DNA from 3 places in the Trichocoleus sp. DQ-U1 genome. Region 2 is predicted to be linked to each of the others. Evidence: predicted binding sites of a transcription regulator. Region 2 holds the regulator's gene; each other region holds the start of a gene.

Region 1 (4,582 bases), on a different contig from region 2:
CTGTAATAAAACCTTTCAATTTATCTCCATATTTAACATCCCGTGTAGCAACCCCGTGAAGAAAAAAGACTAGCATTGTTAAAGTTAATCCTCTAGCTGAAAGAAAAATATCTAAGGAACTACCTTCATATAAGATTCCCGATGATTTACCTAAAGTAACAGTCTTTACTGAAAATTTTCCTAAAATGCTGATTAAACAGAAGTTTGAGGAATTATCCCAGTTAAGTAGGTTTGAACCCTATAATTTTTCAATACTGTAACACTCTTACAATGAGCGATCGCTACAAAAAAGCAGCTTGCCGTTTGAGACAAGCTGCTTTTCTTTCAGTCCACAAAGGTGGGCTTTGTTTTTGTCGCTTCAGGTTTCAACCTGTGGGCGCTGGGGACGCGAACAATGGACTACATCATGCCCATGCCGCCCATGCCACCCATGCCGCCCATGCCACCCATGCCGCCCATGCCGCCCATGCCGCCCATGCCGCCCATATCGGGGGCACCAGCCGCTTTCTTCTCAGGCTTCTCGACAACCAGGGCTTCAGTGGTCAACACCATCCCGGCAATCGAACCGGCATTTTGCAACGCCGAACGTACAACTTTCGCAGGGTCGATAATCCCAGCGGCGATCAGGTCTTCAAATGTGTCGGTAGCCGCGTTGTAACCGATATTCAAATCAGTCTCGCGCACCTTCTCGACAATGACAGAGCCTTCGACACCGGCATTATCTGCCATCTGACGCAGGGGAGCTTCTAGAGATCTGCCCACAATGTCAGCACCGACTTTTTCTTCGGCGTCCAGACTATTTTTAATGTCAGCAACTTTCTTGCTCAGGTAAATCAGCGTCGCGCCACCGCCAGGAACGATACCTTCTTCCACAGCAGCTTTGGTCGCGTTGAGGGCGTCTTCAATCCGCAGCTTGCGGTCTTTGAGTTCGGTTTCGGTCGCCGCACCCACTTTGATGACGGCGACACCACCGGCAAGCTTAGCAATTCGCTCTTGCAGCTTTTCTTTGTCGTAGTCAGAATCCGTTTCTTCTAGCTGCTTGCGAATTTGGGCAATCCGCTTTTGCACATCTGCCGTCTTGGCATCACCAGCGACGATGGTGGTGTTTTCTTTATCAATGGTGATTTTCTGAGCGGTTCCCAGCATCTCCAGGGAGACGGTATCTAGGCTCAAACCAACTTCTTCTGAGATTAGCTGACCGCCAGTGAGAACGGCGATATCTTGCAGCATCGCTTTGCGGCGTTCGCCAAATCCAGGCGCTTTGATGGCGGCTACATTCAGTACGCCCCGCGCTTTATTTACCACCAAAGTTGCCAAAGCTTCTCCTTCGATGTCTTCGGCAATAATCAGCAAAGCTTGACCGGAACGGGCAACTTTTTCCAAGACGGGAATCAAATCCTGGATAGAGTTGATTTTTTTATCCGTCATCAAAATCCGGACGTTTTCATATTCCACCACCATCCGTTCGGAATCGGTGATGAAGTAGGGAGAAATGTAGCCGCGATCCAGCTGCATCCCCTCGACGACATCCAGTTCCGTTGCCATCGATTTAGATTCTTCAACGGTGATCACGCCGTCTTTGGTGACTTTATCCATCGCTTCGGCAATCATTTTGCCGACTTCTTCATCGTTACCAGCGGAGACGGTTGCCACTTGCGCGATCGCGCTACCTTCCACTGGTTTCGCGATCGCTACAATTTCCTCCACTAAGAAGGCGATCGTTTTTTCGATTCCCCGCCGCAAACTCACTGGATTTGCCCCAGCCGCTACGTTCTTCAAGCCCTCACGAATCATCGCTTGAGCCAGAACCGTCGCTGTCGTCGTGCCATCACCCGCAATATCTTTCGTCTTGGATGCCACTTCCTGAATCAGTCGAGCGCCTGTATTTTCCAGGGGGTCTTCTAATTCAATTTCCTTGGCAACGGTGATACCATCGTTCACAATTTGGGGTGCGCCAAACTTCTTCTCTAGAAGGACATTCCGCCCTTTCGGCCCCAGCGTAATGCGAACGGCGTCTGCCAGGACGTTCACGCCCCGCTCTAGTGCCCGCCGCGATTCGTCATTAAATGCAACGATTTTTGCCATGTTTTAGGTTTTCAGAGCGCTTCCATTAGTCAATTTAGCACTCACTGGCACAGAGTGCTAATCCGAGAGGATGAGAGTCCTCACCTCGACTGATATGGGGGAGGCACATAATAAACAGCTAGAGCGATCGCACGCACTTTTGAGTTACTTTTTGTAACGAAATTGCCGAATTCTCGATAACTAGAGCGGATTGGATTGAATGCGTTTATCATCCACTTTTTGATGCTCTGTCCTTGACAAAGGAAATAATTTATGCGTTCACCAAAAAAAAGAGCGGTAGGGCTGCAACCTTGCTGCGATAGACTTCATCCCATTTGTTGTATCGTTCCTCCTCATATGCTGAAGGAGGTTCTCCAGAATGGCAACCCTGAGCAGCGGGCATGGGCTTTTCAAACCTTAACCGTGTCAGAACAGTTTCGCGGACGGCGCTTGACAGTGGGAAATATCTCGTTCGCAGCATCAGCGGGAGAGAAGCGTCGTACCATCTTTGATGCTAAAAATGGCAACGATCTACCAGGCACCTTGGTGCGTAGTGAAGGCGATCCTCCCAGCGAAGATGCCGCGATCAACGAAGCCTACGACGGATCGGGTGCAACTTATGACTTGTACGAGCAGGTGTTCGAGCGGAATTCCATCGACAATCGAGGGCTGCGTTTGGACTCGACGGTTCATTTTGGCGTGAAGTATGACAACGCTTTTTGGAACGGCGACCAAATGGTCTACGGTGATGGGGATGGAGAGATTTTTGAACGCTTCACCAAGGCGATTGATGTGATTGGTCACGAGCTAACCCACGGCGTCACCCAATATGAAGCCAATCTAATCTATTACGGCGAATCCGGCGCACTGAATGAATCTTTTTCCGATGTCTTTGGTTCTCTGGTAAAACAGCGGGTTCTCAATCAGACCGCCGAGGAAGCTGACTGGATTATCGGGGAAGGTTTGTTTACCGCCAATGTTAAGGGCGTTGGGATTCGCTCAATGAAGGCACCGGGGACAGCATACGACGACCCAGTGCTAGGCAAAGACCCCCAGCCTGCGACTTATAAAGACCGCTACAAAGGGCTGGAAGATAACGGAGGCGTGCATATTAACTCAGGGATTGCCAACCGTGCCTTTTATTTAGCAGCAGTGGAAATTGGCGGCTACGCTTGGGAAAAGGCTGGGAAAATCTGGTATATCGCTTTACGCGATCGCCTGCGCTCTAGAGCGAATTTTAAACGGGCTGCGAATACTCTCATTACAGTCGCTGGAGAACTCTACGGCGAAGGCTCCAAGGAGCAGAATGCAGTCCGCAAAGGTTGGCAAGAAGTGGGAGTGATTTAAATTAAAAATTGAAGAGGCATTCTTCATTTTTAATTTTTAATTTCTGCGTGCGGCTGCCATCAGCCATTCCAGCAGCGGTCTTAAGTTTCCAGGTACGGCGGATTCACTCACTAAAACAGTATGTTGCTGAGTGTTTTCTTCCACCGTTAGCTTGTACTGAAAGCGGTCGGGTTGGGGAGTGTTGGAAGCGATCGCGGCAGGCAAATCAAAGAAATCAGCTGCGTCAATCAGGAGGCGCAGCTGATTTGCTTCATTTGCAGGCAGAGTCGTAATGTCAAAAACTTTTGTCAGGCGCATCCCAGCAAAGCCGCCAGTCCGTTCAAAAGAAATTCGCATAGTTTCCCTCGCAGGGAGCAAGACTAACTCCATAGTAAGCAGTGATGGATGTTATTCTTCGTCTGCCTCTCTCTTTCCCACTCCGACCGCGAGGAGAGCGTCACTACGCTCACAGTCCTCTGCCGCTATGGTCGCTATGCCATCACCATACCGCCGTCCACATTGAGCGTTTGACCCGTGATATAGGCGGCAGCCGGATCGGCGGCTAGGAATCGAACTAAACCAGCAACCTCCTCTGGTTGACCGTAACGACCGAGGGGGATGAATTTTAAGATTTCCTCTGATTTGATATTGCTCGTCATATCGGTGGCGATAAATCCAGGGGCAACAGCATTGACTGTAATGCCGCGAGTGGCGAGTTCTTTGGCGACGGTTTTCGTAAACCCAATCACTCCCGCTTTGGCAGCGCTGTAGTTTGCCTGACCGGGGTTGCCCATCTGACCGGCAACGGATGAAATATTAATAATGCGCCCGGAGCGTTGCTTCAGCATCACCTTACTGATGGCTCGCGTACACAAAAAGACGCCAGTGAGGTTAAGGTCAATCACGGCTTGCCAATCTTCCGGCTTCATCCGCAACAACAGGGTATCGCGGGTAATTCCAGCATTATTCACCAAGACATCAACGCGCTTCCACTTCTCCATCACGGTGTTCAGGAGGGCGTCTACTTGATCGGCTTTGGATACGTCTGCTTGGAGGGCGATCGCACTACCGCCTGCTGCGGTAATTTCACTCACGACTTCTTCGGCTGCTCCACTAGAACTGGCATAGTTAATCGCTACACTGGCTCCCTCAGATGCCAATTCTAGGGCGATCGCTCGACCAATTCCTCGTG
Region 2 (4,582 bases):
CAAGATATTCCCCAGATTAGCGTAGAAGAACTTGCCAGCCGTCTTGCCGATTCCCCTGAGAGTCTGCAATTGGTGGATGTGCGAGAACCACAGGAAGTTGCGATCGCCAGCATTGAGGGTTTTGAAAACCTCCCCTTATCGGAATTTGCCGACTGGGCTGACCAAATCCAGACCCAGTTCGATCCGCACGCCGAGACGCTGGTTCTCTGTCATCATGGCATCCGTTCGGCGCAGATGTGCCAGTGGCTACAAATGCAAGGCTTCACCAATGTCAAAAATATTGCTGGTGGCATCGATGCCTACTCAATCCGAGTCGATCCGACGATTTCCCAATACTAATGATTTTAGTGCAAAACTATCTTGAAGCTGGAACCTCTTCCCCAACCCCTTTCCTGCAACAAGAGGGCAAGAATTCTCTTTCTTCCCTACTAAAGAAAAAGGCTGGGGCTAGATTTTTTAATTAAATACAGTTCACGATATTGTTTTAATTTTTACTAGCGAAATAAGTATTTAGAGGTTTTGGCTGACAAACTTCGATGCAGTCGAGTAGACTACAGACAATCCTGATAGAGACTGTGGACTCTAGAGTTACGGGTAGCGATAATGTCCTAACTCTGCGATCGATCGTCATGGTATGTCTAAGGTTGAAGTTCGGCGGCTGTTATGCTTCTACTGGCTGGGTGTGGCGAACCGGCAGGCAGAAGGCAGCATCTGCTATTCTGTTTTAACCTATCCTATATTTAATCGGCTGCTTGCTTGACAAGAGCGCCGGACTTACTGAGAAATTCATCATCAGAAGTCCAGGAATTTCCAATTGTTTTTAAAACCCTATCCAATTCGGCTTTCGTTTAAATGGCTAGGCAAGTAAGTCTGACTGACCGTCAACAACGTATTCTCTGGGCAACTGTCCGTCACTATATTGCGACGGCTGAGCCAGTCGGCTCAAAAGCTTTGGTAGACGAGTATAATCTGTGCGTCAGTCCAGCGACGATTCGTAATGCAATGGGCGTCTTAGAGAAAGCGGGGTTGCTCTATCAACCCCATACCTCGGCTGGGCGGGTTCCCTCTGACTCTGGCTATCGAATTTATGTCGATCAATTAATTAAGCCTTCTGAAGCCTTGGGGCGTCAGGTAGAGCAGTTATTCACAAACCGTTTGAGCTTGGAACATCAAAGCTTCGAGACTGTGTTGCGGGGTGCAGCGCAAATTCTGGCAACGCTCAGCGGTTATATTACCCTGATCACGATGCCGCAGACTCGAACTAATCGTTTGCGGCATTTGCAACTGGTGCAGCTTGATCCGGGAAGGGTGATGCTGATTGTGGTGACGGATTCTTATGAGACGACTAGCGTCTTAATGGAGTTACCGCTCTCAGAATCGGAGGATGAGCAACCGGACGCAGAAATTGTAGATCGGGAGTTGCAAATTTTATCGAATTTTTTGAATAGCCACTTGCGGGGGCGATCGCTCAGTGAATTGGCAACTTTAGACTGGAGCGAACTAGACCGAGAATTTCAACGATATGTCGATTCCTTGCGAAATCTGCTTTCCGACTTGATCCGTCGCACTTCCCAACCTGCCACAACTCAAATTATGGTTCGTGGCGTCGCTGAAGTATTGCGTCAGCCAGAATTTTCTGAATTACAGCAAGTGCAGACGCTTATACACCTATTGGAAGAGGAACAAGACCAGTTGTGGCCTTTAATCTTTGAATGGCCTAGACCAGATGTCACGGCTATTTCAGATGTCACCTCTGGTTCGCGAGTGACGGTGCGGATTGGTTCGGAAAATCCTTTAGAACCGATGCGTACCTGTACGCTGATTTCTGCAACTTATCAGCAGGGTTCAGTACCTGTGGGAAGTGTAGGTGTTTTGGGGCCAACGCGGATGGTGTACGAAAATGCGATCGCACTCGTTGAAGCCGCCGCCGATTATCTCTCTGAGGCTCTTACGCAACCTGCTTAATTTAGAAAATCGCCAATCGCTAATCGCGATTAGCGATTAGCGATTGGGTAGCCCACCACGAACCACGAACGATAAACATGGCTAATTGCGATTAGCTCTAATTTTTGCTTTTCATTCTTCACTGATATGGCTAGAAAAATTGGCTTTTGGTTGCTTTGGGCAGCATTTATTACCTATGCCTTTCTGTTAGCACCTCCTGAACAACCAGGCACATTTGAACTCATCAAAAATCTCTCCACAGGTCAATGGACAGGGATTAACCCCCTAGTCGTCACGCTATTCAATCTTCTGGGCATCGTACCGATGATTTACGCCTGTCTGATGCTCATTGATGGCAAACAGCAAAAGGTAGCAGCTTGGCCTTTTTCGGCGTTCTCTTTTGGAGTCGGAGCATTTGCTTTGTTGCCTTATTTAGCACTGCGAGAACCCAACCAGGAATTTCACGGAGAAAAGAATTTATTTCTAAAAATACTCGATTCCCGGTGGCTTGGTTTGTTGCTAACATTCGGCGCTGGGAGTTTGGTTGTATATGGCTTATTGGGCGGGAATTGGGCAGATTATATTCAGCAGTTCCAGACAAATCGCTTCGTTCATGTCATGAGTTTGGATTTCTGCCTGCTGTGGTTAATATTTCCCGCACTTCTGGGAGATGATATGGCGCGTCGGGGAATCAAGAATTCTACACTTTTTTGGATAGTAGTGCTGATTCCTTTGTTTGGCGCTTTAGCTTATCTTTGCCTGCGTCCTCCCTTACCAGAAACTAATGCCGAAGCTTTCTCCACGGAACGGCAACCCGCACAATCTAGAAATTAAAATTTGATGGAAATATGGCTAGAAAAACAGCACTTTGGTTATTATGGGCTGGATTTATCTCCTATGTTTTGCTGCTGGCACCGCCAATTACGCCAGACACACTGAGGCTCATTAAAAATATATTGACGGGTCAGTGGACCCAGGTCAACCCAATTATCCTTTCTATATTTTCCCTGATTGGCATCTGGATACTCATCTATAGCTGTCTTTTGTTCGTCGATGGGAGGATGCAAAAGATTCGTTTCTGGCCTTTTGCTTTGGGTTCAGCGGGAACGGGAGTGATTAGCCTAATACCTTATTTAGCATTGAGGGAACCGAATCAAGAGTTTTCCGGGCAAAAGGATACCTTGCTGAAAGTTTTTGATTCTCGCTGGACGGGTATTATCCTCAATTTCAGCACGCTTTTCTTGCTAGCATTTGGCTTGCTTGCGGGTGATTGGGCAGGGTTTATTCAACAATTCCAAAGCGATCGCTTTGTCAATGGCATGAGTTTGGCTTTTTGCCTGTTCTGTCTGTTGTTTCCGAGCGTTCTCGGCGATGATATGGTGCGTCGAGGGTTCAATATTCCCCCAGTTTTTTGGGCAGTATCGCTGGTTCCTCTACTGGGACCCCTTGCCTATCTCTGTATTCGTCCACCTTTACCAGACTCTGGTGCTGAACCGGCACCAGAGTCTGTTGCGAACACTACACGAGTGTGAACAATTTTCGAGGTTTTTAGGAAAGAACAAACCGCGGAGGCCGCAGAGGACGCGGAGGAAAGAAAGGAGAGGCTGTGGCTTTCTTTTGAATGCAAGTTGGTGTGACTTAAGACGGAGGTAAGTGCGGTTATCGGACTTTTAAAGTTAAATAATTGATGTATAAAGTTATGGGTCAAGATTATGGGCAGAAAAATTGCCTTGTTCTTGATATGGATTACATTTCTTGTCTATACCGTATGGTTAGATCCACTTGCTCAACCAGATACGTTTTCGCTGGTTTGGAAGTTGTTAACATTCCAGTTGGCAGATGTGAATGCAATTCTTGTGGCTATCTTCTGGCTCATGGGCGTTTGGCCTATGATTTATGCTTGTCTGATGTTTGCTGATGGCACAACGCAACCGTTTCGCTCATGGCCTTATTTCATTGGGGCAAATGGAACGGGTGTGATTTGCTTTATCCCCTATTTAATTTTCCGAAAATCAAATCAAGAATTTTCTGGATCGAAGGATAAATTACTAAAAATTCTAGATTCCCGTTGGACAGGAATTTTCCTACTGTTAACAACGATTGGCTTACTTGCCTACGCAATATTTGCTGGAGATTGGGGAGATTATATTCAACAGTTTAAAACCAGGGAATTCGTTCACCTCATCAGTTTGGATTTTTGTCTGATGTGCCTGGTTTTTCCATTAACGTCACTGTTTGACGATGATATGGCTCGTCGGGGCATAAAGGATGCTCGAATTTTCTGGGCGGTGGCGCTAGTACCTTTATTTGGACCACTTGCTTATCTTTGCCTGCGTCCACCTTTGCCAGAATCAAGTGCTGACGTCAGCTTTCAAGCGTCTAATTTGACAGCTTAGCTTGCGAGTTGTGCCAGGAGAATGTGAAAGGAGAAAATGAAAATATAGAGGGGTGCTGTAGCGTCTCTGGGAGGTGGAAAGCATGATTGCCACTTTTCCTGTATTTTCTTTTATAGCAATTCTCGTTTGGACGCAGTATGGTTTAACCCCACCCCTGCCCCTCCCCTCAAGCAGGAAGAGGTTCAATACTGTCCCCTCACCGAAAAGTGGAGAGAAGGGGTTGGGGGTGAGGTTAGGAGTGT
Region 3 (4,582 bases), on a different contig from region 2:
GGAATATCAGGAAGATCCAATCATCTCACGACTAGTCTCTCACCACGGTGTCACAGTTAATATTGCTGCTGCCCTTTTAGGAGCCAACGCTAGAGATGATGGCTGGTTTGACCTAGAACTCTCAGGATCGACTCGCCAACTTCAAAGCGCCTTAACTTATTTGAATGAACTGGATCTAGAACTGTGGGGCAAATCTAACAGCGAACAAGATGGGTGGTAACGAAAATTTAAAAAGGCAAAATTAATAATTGAAATTATTAATTTTGCCTTTTTATTTGTTAAGCCATATTACTCTCAATCGCCCAACGAGCTAACTCCGTGCGGTTATGGAGATTCGTTTTACCTAACATATTGGATACGTGGCTCTCAATCGTGCGCTGAGAGACGTTCATCTGCTCAGCAATTTCTCGATTTGCCATACCTCTTGCCACAAACTGAACTACTTTCAGCTCGGTCGGGGTTAATTCTACAGTGTCAGGTACCTGGAGTTTCGACCCTCCTTCGGTTCCTCTAGCTGGATGATGAATTAGGCGAGTGGCCTGCTTAAGAGAAGATTCCACTTGCGCCACCAATTCTTCAGGCTCAAAGGGCTTGACCATGTAGACATCTGCCCCAGTATTGAGACCCTTGACTCGGTCTTGACTTTGACCTTTCGCTGAGAGGAATAGAACTGGAATCCAGCTGATGCGGGGATCTTCTCTGACGTGTTGCACAAGGGCAATTCCGTCCATCTCTGGCATCATGACATCACAGATAATCATGTCAGGAATATCATGCTCTAGAACTTCCAGTGCTTCCCGACCATTTTCAGCGGTGATGACTTCGTACCCCCGAAATTCCAGGTAGTCCTTGACCAGCAAAATCAGGTTGGGGTCGTCATCAATCAGCAACAGTCGTTTGTTATCTCTTATACTGGTGTCTTTCATGCTGTGCCACTCGCCAAGCCTGGAATTGTGAAAATTTAAACCGTTTTGTACGTATAGTTTACGTTTTTTTCAGCACCCTGCTGCACCGACTCCTACTAAGTCTAGGCAATTCCTATAATCTCTTTTTAGAAAATTATAGTCACTGACATGGGTCACAACGACGAAAATCTAGTAGGTACACGGAAGAATATAACGTAGCTACTATGTTACTGTATAGGGTTTTGGTAGTGGATGAACTAAGAAAGCGTATTCTTGCACAATTTTGTTGCCAATCAGATGTTCTTGGATAATCCGCTCAATGACTTCAGGAGTCGCTCCACGATACCAAACACCATCTGGGTAAACGACTAGAATTGGGCCTTGGGAGCAAACTCGCAGACAGTTTGCTTTGGTGCGGAAAATGCAAAGAGGGCTTTTGTCGGAAGGCTTGTCTAGTTTTAGCTCTTTAAGTCGCTTTTTCAAGTAATTCCAAGATTCTAAACTGGTTTCCTTGGAGCAACACTGGGGTAAGGTTGGATCGGCACAGATGAAGACATGGCGCTGAATTTGATTCAGTCCCAAGGTCTGCACACAAGCGGCGAGAGCATTTGGGTCTGGTGCTTGACAAGTTTCTGGAATTTCAGGGCTAGATTCAGCCACTGTGTTTTCAGTCATTATTTATTTGATTTCCTTGGAAGAAGCGAGATATCCGTTTTTTAGGAGATTTTAGCGGTTCCAATTTTTTTTAGCAGATTGAGTGCGATCGCGCTATGCCATCCCAATGACTAAAGCTATCTTTGTGTCTTAAGCATTTCTACTAAAGTCTTCCGACAACCGGATAAGTTCGGGAACCCGTACAAAGAATTTTGTTGCGATCGCACACTGGTTGGGCTAAATTAGCACTCAGAGGTTGAGAGTGCTAATTCTCAACGAACGAATCGTGTGTCTTGAGTCAAACCTGTAATAGGAGCGAAGTTTGTATGGCAGCTGTATCTCTAAGCGTATCCACTGTTAAGCCGCTGGGCGATCGCGTTTTTGTGAAAGTGAGCGCTGCTGAAGAGAAAACCGCTGGTGGAATTCTTCTTCCTGATAATGCCAAAGAAAAGCCTCAAGTGGGGGAAGTCGTCGCTGTGGGACCTGGCAAGCGCGATGACAAAGGCACTCGTGTTGAGTTGGAAGTCTCTGTGGGCGACAAGGTTCTCTACTCCAAGTACGCTGGCACAGACATCAAACTCGGCACAGAAGAGTACGTTCTGCTCTCAGAGAAGGACATTTTAGCAGTCGTTTCATAAAGTTATGAGTTCTGAGTTGAGAGTTCCGAGTTAAAAACATCTGCTTAACTCAACACTCAAAACTCAACGCTCAACACTCCTTCAAAACTCAAAACTCAAAACTCAAAACAACTGAGGAACTATGGCTAAGCGCATTATTTACAACGAAAACGCTCGTCGCGCCCTGGAAAAAGGGATGGACATCCTAGCTGAAGCTGTGGCTGTCACTCTCGGCCCTAAAGGCCGGAACGTGGTACTAGAGAAGAAGTTCGGCGCACCACAAATCGTGAATGATGGTGTCACCATTGCCAAAGAAATTGAATTAGAAGATCACGTTGAAAACACGGGTGTTTCCTTAATTCGTCAAGCCGCTTCTAAGACCAATGATGCTGCTGGTGATGGCACCACGACTGCAACCGTTCTCGCTCATGCAATTGTAAAAGAGGGCTTGAGAAACGTTGCTGCGGGTGCAAATGCAATTTCTCTGAAGCGCGGGATTGACAAAGCCACTGGCTTCCTGGTGGAAAGAATTGCCGAACACGCCAAACAAGTAGAAGATTCCAAAGCGATCGCTCAAGTTGGTACCATCTCTGCTGGTAACGACGAAGAAGTTGGTCGGATGATCGCTGAAGCGATGGATAAGGTGGGCAAGGAAGGCGTCATCTCCCTGGAAGAAGGGAAGTCCATGACCACCGAACTAGAAATCACCGAAGGGATGCGCTTTGACAAAGGCTACATCTCTCCCTACTTCGCTACCGACATGGAGCGGATGGAAGCGGTTCTGGAAGAGCCTTTCATCCTGCTGACCGACAAGAAAATCACGCTTGTCCAAGACTTAGTGCCCGTTCTGGAGCAAGTCGCTCGTGCTGGTCGTCCTCTGATCATTATCGCTGAGGACATCGAGAAAGAAGCTCTGGCAACCCTGGTAGTTAACCGCCTGCGGGGTGTGCTGAATGTGGCTGCTGTCAAGGCTCCTGGTTTTGGCGATCGCCGCAAAGCAATGCTGGAAGACATTGCCGTTCTCACTGGTGGTCAGCTGATCACCGAAGATGCTGGTCTGAAGCTGGAAAGCACCCGGTTAGAAATGCTGGGCAAAGCTCGCCGCATCAACATCACCAAGGACAACACCACAATTGTCGCTGAAGGCAACGAAGCTGCTGTGAAGTCTCGTTGCGAGCAAATCCGCCGTCAAATGGACGAAACCGATTCTTCCTACGACCGCGAGAAGCTGCAAGAGCGTCTAGCTAAACTGGCTGGTGGCGTCGCCGTCGTCAAAGTGGGCGCTGCGACCGAAACCGAAATGAAGGACAAGAAGCTGCGTCTGGAAGATGCCATCAACGCGACTAAAGCTGCTGTGGAAGAAGGGATCGTTCCTGGCGGTGGCACAACCCTAGCTCACCTGACTCCTCAACTGGAAGAGTGGGCAACTGCCAACCTGAAGAATGAAGAGTTGACAGGTGCGATGATTGTTTCTCGTGCTTTGGCTGCTCCTCTGAAGCGGATTGCTGAGAACGCCGGTCAGAATGGCGCTGTCATTGCTGAGCGCGTCAAAGAGAAGGACTTCAACGTCGGCTACAACGCCGCGACGAATGAGTTCGTCGATATGTTTGAAGCCGGTATCGTTGACCCTGCCAAGGTGACTCGTTCCGCTCTGCAAAATGCCGCTTCTATCGCTGGCATGGTGCTGACAACCGAGTGTATCGTGGTTGACAAGCCTGAGCCGAAAGATGGCGCTCCTGCGGGTGCTGGCGCTGGCATGGGCGGCGACTTCGACTACTAATTCTCTGTTGGGTTAGGGTGTGCGCGATCAATCGTGCCCACCCTACAAACCTGCTAATTTTGAAGGGCAACTATTTTAGAGTAGTTGCCCTTCGTTTTTATGATAATGATACTCAGTTCAATCTAGAGTCTTTTTCTGCCATTTCAATAATTTCGTCTCGCAGAGCTTGTACTTTGTCCCATCCCATGAGGCTACCACCTCTCCTCGTAAGTTCTATGACTTTATAGCGAAAAGCTTTGAAAGTTTCATTATCAGTATCCTTACTTGGATGGTGGATTAACAACAGGGAAAGCCACCTAGAAGACTCAGCAAAGTCAACTCCTTTCTGACCACCTTCTTCAAAACCTTGTATATACCTCATTAGGTTATAAATGCAGTTACTATATATTTCCTGTAGCTGCTCTCGCTGCCACTTTTCTTTTTCTCTACGCAATTGAAATTTGTTGTTGATTAAGGATGCAACTATAGCAGCACCAGCACCAACTAAAGCACCTAAAAGACTGAAGATACCTACTTCTATCTTCATAAAACTTTACTAATCAATCTCCAGTTCTTCAAATATTTTGTATTTAAACACTATGATTACTTCTATGTGGTAAAGGCCTTACGATATTGCTCTAATAATT

The links. The regulator HrcA, encoded in region 2, represses chaperone genes, less so after heat shock. The targets are predictions, from matches to a motif close to ANTTAGCACTCNNNANTNNNGAGTGCTAANT.
Positions count from the first base shown of each region.
Region 1: a site for HrcA is predicted at 2,118-2,148, ahead of groL (chaperonin GroEL). Genes of this name have one in related genera too.
Region 3: a site for HrcA is predicted at 1,800-1,830, ahead of groES (co-chaperone GroES). Genes of this name have one in related genera too.

Region 1 is NZ_JAMPKB010000064.1:17,321-21,902, reverse strand. Features, by position in the region: gene NDI34_RS21580 (hypothetical protein) at 1-76, opposite strand, end outside; gene groL (chaperonin GroEL) at 400-2,085, opposite strand; gene NDI34_RS21570 (M4 family metallopeptidase) at 2,338-3,411, shown strand; gene NDI34_RS21565 (protealysin inhibitor emfourin) at 3,448-3,747, opposite strand; gene fabG (3-oxoacyl-[acyl-carrier-protein] reductase) at 3,882-4,582, opposite strand, start outside.
Region 2 is NZ_JAMPKB010000057.1:30,187-34,768, forward strand. Features, by position in the region: gene NDI34_RS20500 (rhodanese-like domain-containing protein) at 1-339, shown strand, start outside; gene NDI34_RS20505 (hypothetical protein) at 537-728, shown strand; gene hrcA (heat-inducible transcriptional repressor HrcA) at 853-1,965, shown strand; gene NDI34_RS20515 (DUF2834 domain-containing protein) at 2,092-2,778, shown strand; gene NDI34_RS20520 (hypothetical protein) at 2,793-3,476, shown strand; gene NDI34_RS20525 (DUF2834 domain-containing protein) at 3,657-4,340, shown strand.
Region 3 is NZ_JAMPKB010000002.1:3,817-8,398, forward strand. Features, by position in the region: gene NDI34_RS01075 (NIL domain-containing protein) at 1-220, shown strand, start outside; gene NDI34_RS01080 (response regulator transcription factor) at 279-926, opposite strand; gene NDI34_RS01085 (ferredoxin) at 1,128-1,580, opposite strand; gene groES (co-chaperone GroES) at 1,886-2,197, shown strand; gene groL (chaperonin GroEL) at 2,319-3,956, shown strand; gene NDI34_RS01100 (hypothetical protein) at 4,069-4,482, opposite strand; gene NDI34_RS01105 (STM3941 family protein) at 4,545-4,582, opposite strand, start outside.